DNA from 4 places in the Paenibacillus sp. VCA1 genome. Region 4 is predicted to be linked to each of the others. Evidence: riboswitches for the same ligand, from Rfam matches in the RefSeq annotation. Region 4 holds a riboswitch; each other region holds the start of a gene.
What was found. A riboswitch is a leader RNA that binds a small molecule or an ion and turns the genes downstream of it on or off. The one in region 4 is predicted to bind cyclic di-GMP.
Positions count from the first base shown of each region.

Region 1: it holds a riboswitch for cyclic di-GMP, as region 4 does, so the genes downstream of both, RJP21_RS00455 (Ig-like domain-containing protein) here and RJP21_RS06935 (non-ribosomal peptide synthetase) in region 4, are expected to answer to the same signal.
Region 2: it holds a riboswitch for cyclic di-GMP, as region 4 does, so the genes downstream of both, RJP21_RS00540 (response regulator) here and RJP21_RS06935 (non-ribosomal peptide synthetase) in region 4, are expected to answer to the same signal.
Region 3: it holds a riboswitch for cyclic di-GMP, as region 4 does, so the genes downstream of both, RJP21_RS01580 (S-layer homology domain-containing protein) here and RJP21_RS06935 (non-ribosomal peptide synthetase) in region 4, are expected to answer to the same signal.

Region 1 covers NZ_JAVLSX010000001.1:86,771-90,969, forward strand. Annotated here, with positions in the region: gene RJP21_RS00445 (ABC transporter substrate-binding protein) at 1-896, shown strand, start outside; gene RJP21_RS00450 (copper amine oxidase N-terminal domain-containing protein) at 1,079-1,984, shown strand; cyclic di-GMP riboswitch class I at 2,236-2,335, shown strand; partial or broken gene RJP21_RS00455 (Ig-like domain-containing protein) at 2,570-4,199, shown strand, end outside.
Region 2 covers NZ_JAVLSX010000001.1:109,743-113,941, reverse strand. Annotated here, with positions in the region: gene RJP21_RS00550 (FtsW/RodA/SpoVE family cell cycle protein) at 1-1,215, opposite strand, end outside; gene RJP21_RS00545 (PadR family transcriptional regulator) at 1,216-1,545, opposite strand; cyclic di-GMP riboswitch class I at 1,819-1,918, shown strand; gene RJP21_RS00540 (response regulator) at 2,027-3,166, shown strand; gene RJP21_RS00535 (GNAT family N-acetyltransferase) at 3,335-4,111, shown strand.
Region 3 covers NZ_JAVLSX010000001.1:382,446-386,644, forward strand. Annotated here, with positions in the region: gene RJP21_RS01570 (MFS transporter) at 1-78, shown strand, start outside; gene RJP21_RS01575 (peptidase) at 371-1,624, opposite strand; cyclic di-GMP riboswitch class I at 2,044-2,139, shown strand; gene RJP21_RS01580 (S-layer homology domain-containing protein) at 2,176-4,191, shown strand; gene RJP21_RS01585 (DUF6531 domain-containing protein) at 4,184-4,199, shown strand, end outside.
Region 4 covers NZ_JAVLSX010000003.1:44,887-49,085, forward strand. Annotated here, with positions in the region: gene RJP21_RS06935 (non-ribosomal peptide synthetase) at 1-2,321, opposite strand, end outside; cyclic di-GMP riboswitch class I at 2,425-2,525, opposite strand; gene RJP21_RS06940 (4'-phosphopantetheinyl transferase family protein) at 2,689-3,435, opposite strand; gene RJP21_RS06945 (hypothetical protein) at 3,482-3,637, opposite strand; gene RJP21_RS06950 (MDR family MFS transporter) at 3,748-4,199, opposite strand, start outside.

The sequences.
Region 1 (4,199 bases), on a different contig from region 4:
CGCAGAACTTCTTCGCCTTGGACGGCTACGAATACGTCATAGACAAGAAGCTGCCTTTGATGGTGAAGTCCTTAGATCCAAACGCTCCCGTGGTGAATATATTCGAAACGAAAGAAGCACGGAAAGTGCTGAATACGCTGCGGCGCTATTATAAGGCGGGCTACATCAACGAAGATGCTGCTTTACGGGAGAATCAAAAGCTGAAGATAGGTTCGAAGTTGTTCTGGAAAGCCTCCGACGGCGGCCCACTTGCGGTAAACAGCTGGAGCAAGGACCGCGGCTACAAGGTGGTGGCGAACGCCGTAACGCCCGAGCTCGTCACGACGGAATCTTTGCGGGGCGGCATTATGGCGGTCAGCGCGGAAACCAAGCACCCCGTAGAGTCCATTAAATTTTTGAATTTGCTCAATACGGACCCCGAAGTCCGCAATTTGTTCAATTATGGGATAGAGGGCGTGCATTACAGCTTGGACGAGAATGGCCAAGTCGTGCCTATTCCTCCGAAGGACGCCAGCGGGAATCCCATCCCGGATGAAACGCCCGGTTACACGGGGGTCACGTATACTCAGGGCAACTGGTTCATTTTGAAGACGATGGGCGGCGCGTTTCCGGACCCTTTGAATAAATGGGATCAGTTCCGTTCTTCCAACGCAAGAGTCGTTAAATCCAGCATGCTGGGTTTTACGCCCGATCTATCCATGATGCCGATCCAGATGCAGAACATCGAGATGGTATGGCAAAAATATTACCCGAGCCTGATGACAGGCAGCGTGGATATCGATACCGAACTGCCGAAGTTCAATCAGGAACTGAAGCAGGCCGGTCTGGACGAGGTTCGTGCCGAAGTGCAAAAACAGCTCGACGCTTGGCGTATGGCGCACAAGCAGCGGCTCTGATGCTTCCGACCGGATCCATGAAATTGGTACAGTCCTGCGCACTTCCATTCGTAACCCAAACGGGTGCTAAACCGTCTCTTAGATGAAGACTTTCCATTAGGAGCTTATCAATCAGGGCAGTTCATTTTTAGTCATGACGATGCGGGGAGTCATTTCATCTAAAAATAGGAAAAAGAGGTGCGATGGTGGTGCTCAAACGTTTGGTTCTATCCATGCTGTTATCATCGGTGTTATGGTCGGCTTGTTCTGCGTATGCATCGGCTGAGGGGGCCGTGCCCCCGACGAATGTCGCCGGAATCTCCATTTATCCGTATGAAAAAGGAGTCGATGCCGAATTTTATATCCGCTATGGTGATTCGGGCCAAGAGTCCATCGGCAAAGATTTTGTAGGATTATTTATCAACGGCTCCATCATCAAAAATGCGAATGTGGTGACGGAAAATAACAGGACGCTGCTGCCGGTCCGAATCGTGGCCGAACATTTGGGGGCTCAAATCAAGTGGGATTCCAAAGCCCAAAAAGTCACGATTGCCGATGGCGGCCAAACGGTCGAATTATTCATGCACTCCACGCATGCCAAGGTAAACGGCAAAAAAGTCGATATGACTGTCGCGCCAAAAATCATACACCGTAGCACCTACGTGCCTGCGAGATTTGTGGCCGAAGCTTTGCGCGCCAAAGTGGATTATTTTAATGGAAAAGATCTCTCGCAGCCGCATATGGTTCCCAGACTGCCGCATGTAATGATCAGCCGGTATCCAAGCGATGCCAAGATCCTTTCCAAAGAGGCTGCCATCGACAAAGCCAAAAAGGAATTCGTTATCGCTTATGAATCAAAATTCGGCCCATTTGTTCCGCTTGCCGCGAACGAGAAACCGGGTAGGGAAGATGACAAGGCCATTTTGAGGAATGTCATTACACATTTGAAAATCGAATCGGAGAACGACAGGTATTACGTCATCCCTATGATGTATGATTTTTGGGTCGATAAGTATACGGGAGATGTGTATACCTTTTATAACGGGCTTACGATGTCGATAAACCGCTTTGATCCGTACGCCGAGAATGCGTTGTCTTTTCCGGGTTGATGCCGCCGAAGACGGCGAGGCACTGTACGTAAAGGACGTTATCGATGTACTTGAGAAAATAACCGGAGAGCCGGCCAATTGGCCGGTTCTCTTTATTTTTCCAAAAGCAGACCGTTTTTTCTAATAGAGCGGTGAGTAGAAACGACAAAAACGAAGGAAATATTGCAAAATGAGACTCTAGTCCCTAACTTACGATTCGCATATATTATATTTTTAAGTAAATGTTAAATTTTTCAACTACATATAAGCTCGTACGATCATGGCAAACCCATTGAAAAATGGGGACGCAAAGCTATAGGGGCTAACGGATTTGCTGTAAAACGCAAATGCTACTGCCAGCCAGCTGCCGAATACGACGGAAGCCTCCGTCTGTTATGGACGGGGGTTTTCTTTTTCTGAATATTTAAAATTTTAACTATTTTGATAGCTGGGGTTTCGAGCCCTGTCTATAAAAAAGACGAAAGAAAGAGGAGGGAAGGAGTTCTATAAGGTAATTTTCTGAAATTGGAAAGATTGACGGCGAAGGAATGATCGCTCTATCAACGATCAGAGCTTTCGAATTAAGTATGATTTGGGGGGAGACAATTGCACAATGACCGCTCTATGAAGCGAACCAATTTATTAAAGCGTCTCTTTATTCAGTTTTCTGTACTTTTGCTTATCCTTAGCGTGGGACTCCCTTTATCGCCAGGTGCAATTCATGCAGCAGGGACATTAACGATTAATAAAATTGATTCGTATGGTATCCAGGGGATGACACTCCATCAATTTGATGGCAATAATCCAACTGCTACTCCAAAGGCTAGTGTTACTATAACAGGTGTTACCGAAAATACCGGTTTAAACGGATTGGCAGTAGCAATGAATGAGAAAGCTTTTTATGCGGCTACTTATTCTTACAGCAGTAATCCTGTTTCTAAACTTTACAGAATTAATGAAAACGGAACAGCCCAGTTTGTATCACAAGTGGAGGGTATAGCCGGGAGTTCTGTCATTTTTGATGGGAAATATTATTATGTATATGGACATAACGGTAAGGTTTATATAGGAACCTATGATTTATCTACGGGACAAAAGGAATCAAATGAAATAACGAATTATAGTCTCCCGTCATACCAGGATATGGGTGGCGATTTGGTTTTTGATAGTAATGGTTATCTATGGTTTTACGAAGACAGTTCATTAGTTCAGTTGGACCCAAGAACGTCTACCATGGTTCGCAGTATCGCCATATCTTCTGCAGATGGTGTCCCTGTAGAGAATGGGTTCAGAGGAATGAGCTTTTTACCTAACGGAAATATATTAATCGTCGGTGGGCTGAGTAATCCGAAATTCTATATACTTAACCGTGATACTTTGAGCACCACTTACATCGGAGAAATGACAGGGGGATTGATTTATGATCTGGCATCGGAAGTTACGCCGAAGTTCGATCCTAATCCTCCTGAACTTGAATCTCAGAAAAAGGCAACCATTCAACAAAAAGCGACAGGTAACACGGATACGGCCCACCCGGAAGTAGGAGATACGCTTCTATACACGATTCAGAGCCGGAACAAAGTGGTTAACAGCTTCATTAGTAATCTTGTTATCTCGGATACAATTCCATCAGGGCTACAGTATGTCCCGGGCAGTTTAAAGGTGGACGGCGTGTCTGTCACTGATGCTGAAGGGGACGACAAAGGGCATTATGCCTCAGGCAAGGTAGTCGGTCAGTTTGGTGTCATTAAAGATACCGCATTGCACACCGTCACGTTTCAAGTGACAGTGCTGCCGGGCCAGGCAGGCAAGGATATTGCAAATACGGCAGCGGTAGTCGGGGACAATATCGACGTTCCGGACAAGCCGACGACGACGATCAACATTTATCCGCGGGTTCCCGTGCTTGAATCGAATAAAAAGGCTGCGCTTCAGGAAAAAGCGGCTGGAAACATGGATTCGGCCCATCCGGAAGTAGGAGATACGCTTTTATATACGATTCAAACCCGAAACGCGGCAGCAGATAGTCAGGTCACGAATCTGGTGATCTCCGACGCGATTCCGGCAGGGCTGGAATATGTTCCGGGCACGCTTCGCGTAGACGGCACAGCGGTGACGGATGCCGAAGGTGATGACCAAGGACATTATACTGCAGGTCAGGTTGTCGGTCAGTTCGGAGTCATTTCGGACACCAATTGGCACACGGTCCAATTCAAAGCAATCATCCAACCAGGCC
Region 2 (4,199 bases), on a different contig from region 4:
CATATTGCTGTATCCCATAAAGGGCAGCACTTCACCGACAATAGGGACGATGCCAAGGGACATGAGGATCGGCCACAACATCCGGATGGCGAAAAGGCTCGTGAACCCGATCAGGATTCTCTTCGCATATTCATCTTGGATGAGGGCGTTCATTTTCCAGAACCGGGCGATAAACCAAACGACCAGTCCCGCGATGAGTATGCCGAATCCCCAGCCGAAGCAATAAATCAGATACGGGAACAAGGAGTCGCCGTACGCATAAGGGAGCGTGTCAAGCCGCGCGGCAAAACCATGTCCGAACCAGCCTGCGGAATGAATCGCCGCTTTGGTTTGTATCAATTGATAGCTGTCTTCCCACACCGGATATAGGTAGGCGTGAAGACGATGATATAATTGCCCGACTTGGGTAAGGGCAAATATGTATAAGGACAACAGCGGAAGGGCCAGCAATAGAAACTGGATACCGTTCCTTTTGGTCATCCAAGTCAGCACGAAAAAGGACGCCAGATAGATGCACCCATAAAACCAGGAAAACCCTTGGCAGAACAATAAGACGGGAATCACTCCCCTGCCGATCAGCTGAAAAAGATGTTCCACTCCGCGCCACTCTTTGGCCTGCTTCATCCCCGCCAGCGCCAAGATAAGAATCGGAAGCGAGATCGCCATCATATTGACGCCAAAATTACCGAACGCAAGAAATACTTTCCTTCCATTAAGATCGATTCCTTCATATAAAGTAAACAACATCAGAAGTAACATCCCGTAAAACAGCGTTGCGGAGTGTTTTTGTATTTTTCGGTAATCGACAAAATAAAAGGCCATCAGGCAAACCATGCCCATAAGGGTAAACAGTACTTTTCTCTCGAAAAGCGCACCGCCGAATTGAGGGTACATTCCCGATTGCTGGACGGTAAATACTCCGAAGATGCCTATGAGCGCCATAACCGCTATAATAACAAGGATCTTCCATTCTACTGCCGGCTTGTGCGCCCGGTGCAAGTTGCGTCCAATCTCATTCGGGTCCCCCATCTGGCGGACCGCCTCCGCGGCAGCTTCTTCTTCCGGCATTCCTTTCCCAAGCAGAATCTCCATTCGGTCAGCTACATGGGACGAAAGCTCCTCGCGGATATCCGCATGCAGTTCCTTGGCGCGAACGTGTTTGCATACTTGGTTCAAAAAGGCGGCAATAACCGCATGTTCTTCAAGCTGACGCACTTATGTTCCCTCCCCTATGACCCGGTCCACCGCGGTCCGGAATTGTACCCACTCTTGCGTTTTTTCTTTTAATTGACCCCGGCCCTGATCCGTAATCCGGTAATACTTGCGCTTGCGCCCCTCATGCGTGCTCCAATAGGCATCCAACCAGCCTTCGGCCTCCAACGTATGCAGGATAGGGTATAACGTTCCTTCCTTCATGGAAAATACCCCTTCCGAACTTCGTTCGATCTCTTTGATCAGCTCATAGCCGTACATCTCTTTCTTGTTCAACACCGTGAGCACTAAAATAGCCGTGCTGCCTTTCAGCAGCTCTTTATTGATTGTCATGGCAGTCTCCTCAATACATAGATTTACGATGTATCGTAATGCTATGTATATGAGTATATGAAAATCACATTCGGAAATCAAGAGCTTTTGAAGTTTTTTAAGTACTGCTGGCGGCAAGGATGTACTTATGCCAACTCGTATTACCTGATCTTTATTGCAAGAGGCGGCGGAGATTTTCGTCGTAGTCCGAACGATCGGATCAAGTTCAGAAAATATTCAGATGCTTCCTATATACTGTCTCTTGTTGCTCACTTCTTCCTCAAATATATGCTCGCACGATCATGGCAAACCCGCTTGAAAAACGGGGACGCAAAGCTATAGGGGCTAAAGGATTTGCCATTGAAGCAAATGTCCATGCCAGCCAGCTGCCGAATGCGACGGAAATCTCCGTCTTATTCAGCATGCCATGCTGCTTGACGGAGTTTTTTTTCTTTTTCCTTCAATCCGGAAGGAAGGCAATACGAATAAAGGTGGAATCAGGATGAGGGCTTTACTAGTCGACGACGAGCCGTTAGCTCTGGAATATCTTAAAAAGAAGCTCGAATACGATATTGGCGGCGTGAACATCGTAGGTTTATGTTCCAACCCGTATGATGTGGTCGAAACAGCGGTAAAAGAGCGGCCGGACGTCGTGTTTCTCGACATCCATATGCCGGAGATGAACGGCCTCGAGCTCGGCGAACAATTGCAGGCGGCCGTTCCCGGCGCTGAAATCGTTTTTGTGACGGGTTACGACCAGTATGCCGTACGCGCTTTTGAGCTTTATGCGCTGGACTACATTATGAAACCGGTGCGAATGGACCGTTTGCGCCAAACGGTTCAGCGCCTGCGGGAAAGGCTGCAGCAAGACCCTGAAATTTCCGAAAAAAACAAACCGCCGCTTTTCCTGTGCTTCAACCAGCTTCGGTTCAAAATGCCCGGCAGGGAGCCGCAGGCATTGAGATGGCGCACAAGCAAAGCTCAGGAGTTGTTCGCTTATTTGCTTCACCACCGCGAGCGAACGGTCGATCGCGGCACGCTGACCGAGCTCCTGTGGCCCGATTTTGATGTGCCCCGGGCGACGCAGCAGCTGTACACGACCATCTATCACATCCGCCAAACCCTGTCCAAGGCAGGTCTGACGATGATCCGCATCATCAAAGGAGAACTCGAATCCGGATATCGCCTGACCATCGGGGGAGCCCGAGTGGATACCGAGGAATGGGAGCAGCGGCTCAAGCAATTGGATGCCGTAGACGTCACGAACGTGGATGAACACGAGCAGGTCATGGAGCTGTTCGAAGGGAACTACTTTGGAGAGTATGAATACCTGTGGGCCGAATACGAACGGGAAAGGATCCGGCTCTTATGGCTGCAGCACGCCCAACATCTGGCCGAGTTTTATATCGATCACGACAATGCGAAAGCGGCGATTCATGTCAATCTTCGCATCCAAAGAAAGCTGCCCGACCGCGAGGAAACCTATCTGACCCTGATGAAACTATACGATGCCTCCGGCGACCAGGCCGGCGTGGAAGAACAATATTGGCTCCTTGCGAAAAGGGTGCAGGAGCTGGAGCTCGCCATTCCCCCAAAAATCCTGGAATGGCATGCACGATGGAAGCAGCGGCATGTTCATTAATTGCAGCAAACCCCCGAACGCTTCGTTCAGGGGTTCATGCCGAGCCTGTTTTCATCGCTCCAGCCAGGAGGGAACAAAAGAGGTGTTTGGCGGACATGCGGAGAACTTTTCATGTAAGATCCACCTTCTAGCGTTGGCGATCAAATAAAACATTTGAGGTGCATATCCATGAGTTGTGTTTCTAAAGCATGCAATCGACGCGACATCGCCCATTCCATCCAAAAATACGTCGGGGCGCTAAGCTCTCCGATCGATTCCTTTTTGGAACAACGAATCCTGGATTCCGATTTTTATGAAATCAGCCATCTTGCCGCGCCCGCAGGATATTACGCCGTGAATAGCGACCACTGCCTGACGCAGTTTTATTTGGACCCTCCGTACATTGCCGAATCCCAAGAGATTTTCAACAACGTTATACGCCATCATCACGTGCAATCCATGCTGGTTCCCACATGCGACGAGCTGTTTTTAAGTTTGGCCCTGGACCTTGAGGTCAAGATCGAAAAACAGGCTTATTTTTTCCAGGACGCCAAAACGAACATCCCGGCCGACAAATTATATCCCCACGGGGAATTTAAAGCTGCCGTTGGCCGGGATGCTGCTAACATCGCAACAATGTGCCAGGACTTCATTGGTAAAGTGGAGGAGCGCATTGAAAACGGGGAGCTGTTCACGTTTACCCAAGGGGGGGTTTTGCTTGGAATCGGCATTGTGGAACGCAACAAACTGCTTGACGGGTATGGGAGTCTAGGAATGTTTACGAACCCGTCGCACCGAAACCAAGGAATCGGCAGAACGATCATCCATCACTTGAAGGCATGGTGTTATGACCACAACCTGGTCCCGGTCTGCGGGTGCTCGTATGATAATGCGCCTTCCAAACAAACCTTGGAAAGCGCCGGGATGGCGTCCAAAACCCGATTATTGAACATCAACATCCTTTAAAGCCGCGGATCGATTTCCCGTTCCTGAAGGGGTTACGTTAAAAGGCGGATGGCGGAAGCTTCGACGAAGGCGCTGGAGCGGTACGGGA
Region 3 (4,199 bases), on a different contig from region 4:
ATGACGGTGCTCGGACTTTATACAATGCTCATCATTCCGATGACGGTCGCTCTCGCCGGAAGGAAGCGGACGGATTGAGGGAGCGCCGTACGAACCGGCATCGGCCGTAAGTCACCTAACCCCCGTCGAATGTAAGCGAACATCCCGCCCGTGCGTCCGGTGGTCATGTCTGCATACGGTCTTTCATATACAGTCCGGCCATAAAAAACCCGGCCGATTCATCAGAAGAATCGGCCGGGTTTTGGCGCGTTTAGGCAAGTTTTTAGATATAAGAAGGTATATGCTAGAGACTCGCCATCCTTATATCGCAAGTAAATCTTCAGCTAAACGCGGTCTGGCTGCCTTGGATGTACATCGATAGACGTTTTTTTTATTTAGGCTGTACCGCATCTTTGTCGGACGTCACGATCACCACTTCGGCGTTTGTGATGCCGGGAATCGACTTGGTCATGATCGGAGAATGGTAGGCGATGATTTTGGTGCCCGCGCGAAGCGCGGTTTCGCCGCCCAGTGTCGGAATGATCGTCGTATCCTTCGAGATGTTCAGAATGACGTCGTTGTCGATGGAATCATCGGAGCCTACATTCACATAGACTTGATCGGCCGATGTGCGATCCGAAGCTTTGACGGTACCTTCAATCTTGACCGTTTCCGCTTTTTTCACCACGATTTTGCCGGCATGGGTTTGGGCCGGATAAATCATCAGCATGATGTCGCTGTAGTAAACGTCCACGCGGGTATCCGCCTTCAGGGCATCCTTGGTCAGTGCCTTCCCGTCTTCGTCGACGATTTGGGTTTTGTCATCGACGGAGAGAACGACGTAGTTGACGCCGCCCTTTTCATGGGCCTTGCCGATGACGGTCACTTTGCCGTCCGCCGTATTGGTGATGATGCCGTCCGTACCGGCTTTCAGTTCTTGATCCTCACTTCCGGTTTCACCGCTGCCGGTGTCTTCGGTGTTCACGATCACGTAGTTCGTTCCGGATTGCGGCGGAAGGCTCATCGCAACGGCCGGACCGTAAAATGCTCTCACGCTCATGCCTTCCTTGATGTCTCCGGCGGCAATGGCTTTGCGGTTTTGATCGATGATCGTCGCTTTATCCGCGAAATGCAGCCAAATTTCCTCGTCGTGTTTGTTGTAAAGGTCAGTACCTTTTACCAAAATGCGGCCGTCTCTTACCTCGGTTACCTTACCGTCGATAGCCGAGAAGCTTTGGTCCTGAACGACCAGCGTCAGCGCGGTTCCGCGGGCCGGAAGGCTTTTTGTAATGTTCGGGCTATAGAAAGCTTTGACGGTTTTGCGCCCGTCGATGATTTTTTGCAGAGGAACGGTTTTGCCTTTGGCGTCGATGAATTTCGTTTTTGGCGTAATGGCCAGGATGATTTCGTCCTGATCGGTCGGCGCGAGTCCGCGTCCGGTCACGGTAATGAATTTATCGGATTTGTCTTGCACGAAATTCGTGATTTGTCCCCAAGTTGCCGGAACGTTTTTAACGTCGGTTTGCTTGTTGGCGTTTTCCTTTTGCACCGCTTGGGCAGGGAGCTGCTGCGCGTTTGCCGCCACGGGCATGGCTGCCAGAGCCAAAATGGATGCGGTCGCGAGCACTTTGTACATTTTATTCATCTGTCATTCCTCCTATATGCGTGAGCTTGTACGAACGTTTTGGTTACCAGTCGGCTGCTCATTTCCGAAATACTTTTGCCAAACTTGCATTGGAAAATGATGCATGCCTTTCATCGTTCCAGACGGGGCGTTAACGCAAAATGTTGCATAAACGGCGAGTTTTCAAGAAATTCCGGCTTCCGACTCTTTTTTTAGCAGGAAGGCCTGCACGGCAAATTGCAGTTTGTTTACTCTCTGTTAAAAGAATGGACTAGAAATAGCAGACATCCCAATTTTCGTATTTATGCAAATCATAATTACGAAAATTAAGTCTCTAAGAACCATATATTTCATTACATATTGTAACTTATTGTAACTATTTATATAATCTTGATTAAAAATAGATTCAAAGAACTACGCAGAAAGCGCTAAACCAGGTGCTTGAACAAAGGCAAACCCGTACGAAAGTCGGGGACGCAAAGCCACGGGTCTTACTCCATGAAGCCTATTCATGGACTGACAGCCGGGTTGCTCATGGTGCTTGGTTTTTTGCTGTCTTAAGGAGGAAAAACATGAGGGGTAGTACTAAAAAATGGATGGCAGCTCTGCTTGCGGCAGGACTGCTGGGGGGAGTCATTCCGGAGGTGCAGCGGGTCTCAGCGGAAACCGTGTTCACCTACCAGGACGAAACGTCCCCGTTATCGATTAGCGGCGCAAACATCCGGATTTCGGGCGAACATGCGGTGTGGCGCGGAAACAGCGCCAAGCTGAAAGGGCAAATTTTTTACGGGAATACGAAAACCGGACAAAGCCAAGCGATCACGACCCATGGAAAATTGACCGATTCTCCTTCCGTCGGGATCAACGGCAAAGGGGAAGCGGTCGTCGTTTGGATCGATAAGCGGAATGACGGCGGCACCGACGACAATTTGAACTGGGACGTATACAGCTACAATGTCAGCACGAAAACCGAAACCAAGCTGAACAAAAATACGGGACAAAACAGCACGCCGCTGGCGGACGGCGATTTCGTGGTCTGGCAGACGTTTCCTTCCTATACGATGACCTTGTACAACTTGGCAACTGGAGAGTTAACCGATTTGGGGCGAGGCCGGGATCCTGTGATAAAGAACGGAAGCGTTGTCTACAAAGGCGGCGAAGACGGAGATTTATACGAATATAACGTCGCCACGGGCAAACATAACAAAATCGTCGACCTGCCATATACCGAATATGTGGAGCGTTTTGCATTTAACGGCGAAGAAATTTTGTGGAAACAAAAAGATTTGGACGGAAACGGGAAGTACGTCTACATAGATATAAGCAGCAACAGCCCGCAGCCGGTCGATTTGACGAAGCCGGCCAAGGAAGGGCAACGCGAGTATAAAGAAATGAGTATCTCCCACGGAACGGCCGTTTGGCTGGAAGCTTCCGGCGATGCGGCGATCATGCGGGCAGCCGATCTGAAAAGCGGGCAAATCTTCAGTTTGGGCCTGACGAAACCTACCGCTTTTATCGGCTTTAACGGGGAGAAGCTGACATTCGTCAACAACGGAACGCTGGTTAGCCGTGATATTATCCGGACCGAAAAAACGGAAGCCACGCCGGCAAACGGCAGCGGAACCGGGAGCATACCGGCTGAAGGCATCGTTATCGGGCCAAAAGGAGGCGTGGCGGCGAAGGGACAAGCGTTCCAGCTTGAATTCGGCCAGGGAGCGTTCGCTTCCGATACCCGGATTACGCTTGAAAAAATCGGCAGCCTTCCGTCCGACCGTCTCGCGAGCGGCATGACCTGGACCGGCGTGGCGTGGAAGTGGACCGCAGACACGAAACCTTTGAAATCAGCTTTGCTAACCTTCCAGTTGGATGAGCCGCTGAAAAATGCCGATGCGGCAAACCGCGCAGGCATTTACCGCTTTGACGAAAGCGCGGAACGCTGGGTGTATTGCGGGGGAACGGTCGACGCGTTATGGAAAACGGTACGCGCGAAGGTTCAAGAGCCGGGCTTATACGGCATTTTCCTGTATGCGCCATCCTTTAAGGACATGAACGGCCATTGGGCGAAAGCGGAAGTGGAAGTGCTGGCCTCCCGGTGGATCGTGAACGGCATGGAAAACGGAGCGTTTGCGCCCGGACAGCCGGTGACGCGCGCCCAATTCGCCAAGATGCTCGTTCAAGCCGCCGGACTGGATGCGCAGCAGTCTGAGAATCGCCGCTCCTTCCGCGACGTCCCTGAGGGGCATTGGGCGGCCGACTCGGTCGAGCAGGCGGCGGCAGCGGGATGGATCCAAGGGTATGAAGGCGGCCTGTTCAAGCCGAACGCGCCGATCACCCGGGCGGAAATGATGGTCATGCTGGCGAATGCGGCAGGCCTTCGTAAAGACGAACAAAGCGATCTCCTTGCAGGATACAAGGACGCCGGATCGGTTCGGGATTGGGCCAAGCCGTCCGTACAGGCCGCGATTCAAAGCGGGTTGATCAAGGGCGACGGGGATCGTCTGAATCCGGGAGCGACATCGACACGGGCCGAGGCCGCGATGGTCATTTACCGCTGGCTGGCGATGAAGGGAGAGGTGTTCCATGATTAATCGGCTGA
Region 4 (4,199 bases):
CCCGACGTGAAAAACGATTCGCATGCGTCCACGCGGGCCAGTCCGAGCACTTCGCCCCATAATGCCGCCACTTCTTCCTCACGTTGGCCCACCGGCGCTTCGAAGTTTTCTTCATCGAATGAAACTTCCGGTGCCGGAAGCGCGCGCCGGTCGACTTTGCCGTTGGCCGTCAACGGGAGCTCCGGCAGCATCACCAGCTTGGAAGGCACCATGTAATCCGGCAGCTGCTCCGTCAAAAACGCCTTCATCTCGCCGTAAGAAAACGCTCCGTCCGCCACTGCGTACGCGCACAAATATTTGGCGCCCGAGGCGTCCTCGAGATCGATGACCACGGCTTCGGACACGTTCGGATGCTGCAGCAGCCGATGTTCGATTTCGCCCGTTTCGATCCGGAAGCCGCGGATTTTCACCTGATGGTCGATCCGTCCGAGGAACTCCATGACGCCGTCCTCCGTCCATCTCGCCAGATCGCCCGTGCGGTACAAACGTTCTTCTCCGGTTGTGCCTCCGGGAACAAACTTTTGCATCGTCAGCTCCGGCTGGTTCAAATAACCGCGCGCGAGCCCCTTTCCGGCGATGCACAGCTCGCCGGCGACGCCGACCGGCTGCGGATGGCCGTAGGCGTCCACGATGTAAACTCTCACATGATCGACCGGACGGCCGATCGGAATGTTCGCCGACAGCTCCGTCACCTTATAGGCAGTCGTCACCACCGTGTTTTCCGTCGGTCCGTAGCAGTTGTACAGGTCGTACGTTTGCTTGCTGAACGTCTTCAGTTTATCCCCTCCCGTCAGAAGGACCCGCAGCGTCGGGTGGTCCAGCGTCATGAAATGCTCGCAGAATTGGGTCGGCAAAAAGCTGATCGTAATTCCGTTCTGTTTGAAATATGTATGTAATCTTCCGGAGTCCAGCCGAATTTCTTCGGGAATGACGTGGATGGCCGCACCCGACACCAGATACGGGAACATCTCCCATACGGAGGCATCGAAGCCGAAACCCGCATATTTTGTCGCCCGGTCCCGGTCGGTCACGTTAAATTCCCGGATATGCCACGCGCACAGATTGACAAGCGAGCGATGCTCGACCGTCACGCCTTTCGGACGGCCCGTCGAACCTGACGTATAGATCACGTAAGCCAAATCATCCGGTCCCGGGTATTCACGGGCCTCTAGGGTTTCGACGCCTGCAGCCACCTCAGGAACTGTATCCACGGATGCCTGCGCCGCGCAGACCGTCTCGCCTTGGAAGCGGACTTGTCCGTCCAGCTTCACCTTGGGCTCGGTGACAAGCAGCTCCGTTCCGCTGTCTTCGAGCATGTATGAAATGCGGTCGGCCGGATAGGCGGGGTCGATCGGCATATAAGCCGCTCCCGATTTCAAGATCCCCAGCGTCCCGACGATCATTTCAAGGGACGGCGTCGCGATGATGCCGACGATTCGTTCCCGGCCCGCACCCTTGCGTGCCAATATCCGGGCCAATCTGTCCGCCCGCTCGTTCAGCTCGCCGTAAGTCAAAGATTCGCCTTTGTAAACCACGGCGACCCGATCCGGATTTTTTCGGGCATTCTCCTCAAACCATCCGTGGACCGTCCGGTCCAATCCGGCCGAAGCGGCCGTTTGATTCCAACCGGCCAACAGCGCTTCCTCATCTTCCGCAAGCAGCCGAACGCTGCCGATCGTCATGTCCGGAGCTTGGGCCCAGGCGGTCATGACGTTTTGCAGATGCACGCACATCCGGCGAATGAATTCGTCCGAAAACGCGCCGTCCGCATACCAAACTGCGAAACCGCCGGCACGTTCCCCGTTCAGCGAGACGGCCAGATCAAATTTCCCCTGCAATTCCTCATGTCGGAAGCCGTCACCCGTCAAAACGGCCGTATTGCACACAGCCGATCCTTCATCAGAGCCGGCGCATAGGGCGGCGATTTCCCCGAACGTCGACGATTTCAACTCATGCTCGGCCATGGCGGAGGATACCTGCGTCACGAGCGCTCCGAGCGATGTCGCCCCATCCGCTTTCGCAATGAACGGGTACGCCCGCTCCGCGGAACCGATCACGGCAAACGCCGCCTCCTCCCTCCGCAAATACCGGATCAGGAGAACGCTCCAGGCCGCGCTTAGCAGCGCGCTCGGATCAACCCCCGCGGTTTCGCATGCCTGGCGGATATTCCGACCTGCTTCCTCCGGCCAAGGATGCGTTACCTTCAGCATCGGAATGGACGCCTTTCCGGAATGAATGCGCAGGATCGTCCGTTCCTCGAGTTGGTTCACATACCATTTCCATTCATCCAAATTCGACTTTCCAGTTGTTAGCACCGTCATGTTCATCTTTCCTTTGCTTCTTCATAGGTTTGGATCGTTAAAAAATAAAAAACAAAAAAACTCTACTTGCCGAGAGTAGAGTTGCTTCGATTGCGAAAACATCTTCGGCAGCTGGCTGGCATGGCGTAAAGATCGGGAATCTTGACGCTCGAAGCCCCTTTAGCTTTGTGTCCCTGACTTTCGGCAGGTTTACCTTTAGCTTGAGTTTTCAAAGTACAATATTTCAGATTTTACAGAAAATAAAATGAAATATCTGAAAATACACTTTAAATATATCATGTTTAAATATAAAGTACAGGTTAGATCTTTCCATAAAGAGGTAATATAAGTGTCTATATCCCGAAATTATGGGAAATTCCATAGGTTATCAATGGAAGATGCGCCGTACATCGCTGTCTGAATGACCGTCAAACGACTTCATGCAAGCCAGCATCTCGTCCGGGAACAAACGGCGGCATTGGACCGTTCGCTCGTCGGCCGGCATGCAGACGGCACACTTGTAGTCGGGGTCCAGCGGAACAAGCCGCAGACGCAGCCCGGAATCGACCCGGCCTTGTCGCATGATATGCGCCGTCTCTTGATGCCGGATCGTTTCCAGCGAAGATAATCCGATCGAAAGCCCTTGGCCGACGGCCTTGGCATAACTTTCTTTGAGCGTCCATAACTCATAAAAGAAAGCATCCCTCCTCTCAGGGGGCTGCATCTTCCATTCCGCAAGCTCCCGCGGTGTGAAACACAGCTCGGCTGCTTCCGCTTCGGCGCCGCCGACGCGTTCAACATCAACGCCGATCATTCCTTTTGCGCTTGCGGCGCACACCACCCAATCCATGGAATGGGACACGTTAAAAAAATAGTCCGGAAAGCCCTTCAGGGATGGTTTTCCGAAACCATCCCTGAAGAGCTCGATCTCGTTGAGACGAAGACCGTTTTCCATGCAAGCCGCCACCCGCTTCAGCGCATCCGAAACGATCTGGCGGTCCGCATCCCGTTCCGACCTGTATGTTGCGGCCCGGGTCCTTACCTCGTCGGGCAAGTAGGCAAGCAGCCTCCGAATATGCGCCCCATCCTGCCAATCTTTAAGATTTACGGTATATATCGTTGCGATGCCTTCCACCTTCTTCGTATTTCTGCCGCTCCCGTGCGATCGTCGCCATGTCCCGTCAAGGAATCAGTTTGAGCTTGCGCGCCTGCTCCTCGGTCAAAATAAATTCCTCGGCCGGCCACACCTCATCTTCGTCATCCATGCCGAACATGCCCATGACTTCGGACCAAATTCCCTTTTCCACGGCTTCCTCTTGGGTAATGATAACCTTCATCCTTGACCAGCCTCCTACTGTTGACCGTATTTTATTCAAGTATTACCCAATCCGGAGCCCTTGTCGACCAGAAACCAATAACCGGAATGGAGAATAAGTTCAACGATCCCTTATGCCTTCGATTTCGACGACGCCGGCGAAGGCCCTTTGGCGAACTGCATCCGCCCCGCTCCCATCATCGACACCGATACCAGGGCAAAAAATACCGGGAGCAGCGCCCATAAAAATGCATGGTCGACGGAAAGCGACAGCGCCGCGCTGATTTTTTCCATGACCGGCTGCGGAATGAGCGCCCTCGTCTCGGGCGACAGCAAATGCTGCGGGTCGGCGCTTGCAGGCATCGCTTTTCCCGCGTCTCCCAGCTTTTCCGTCAGCTGGCTCTTGAAATCATTGCGCTGAATGATGCCGAAAATCGTGATCCCGATCGTCATCCCAAGCGAACGCAGGAAGGAAATGGTCGAGTTCGCCGAGCCGCGCTGCCGAGCCTCCATCCCCTGGATGGCCGACATGCTGAGCACGGAAAACGAGAAGCCGATGCCGAAACCGGTAATAATCATATACA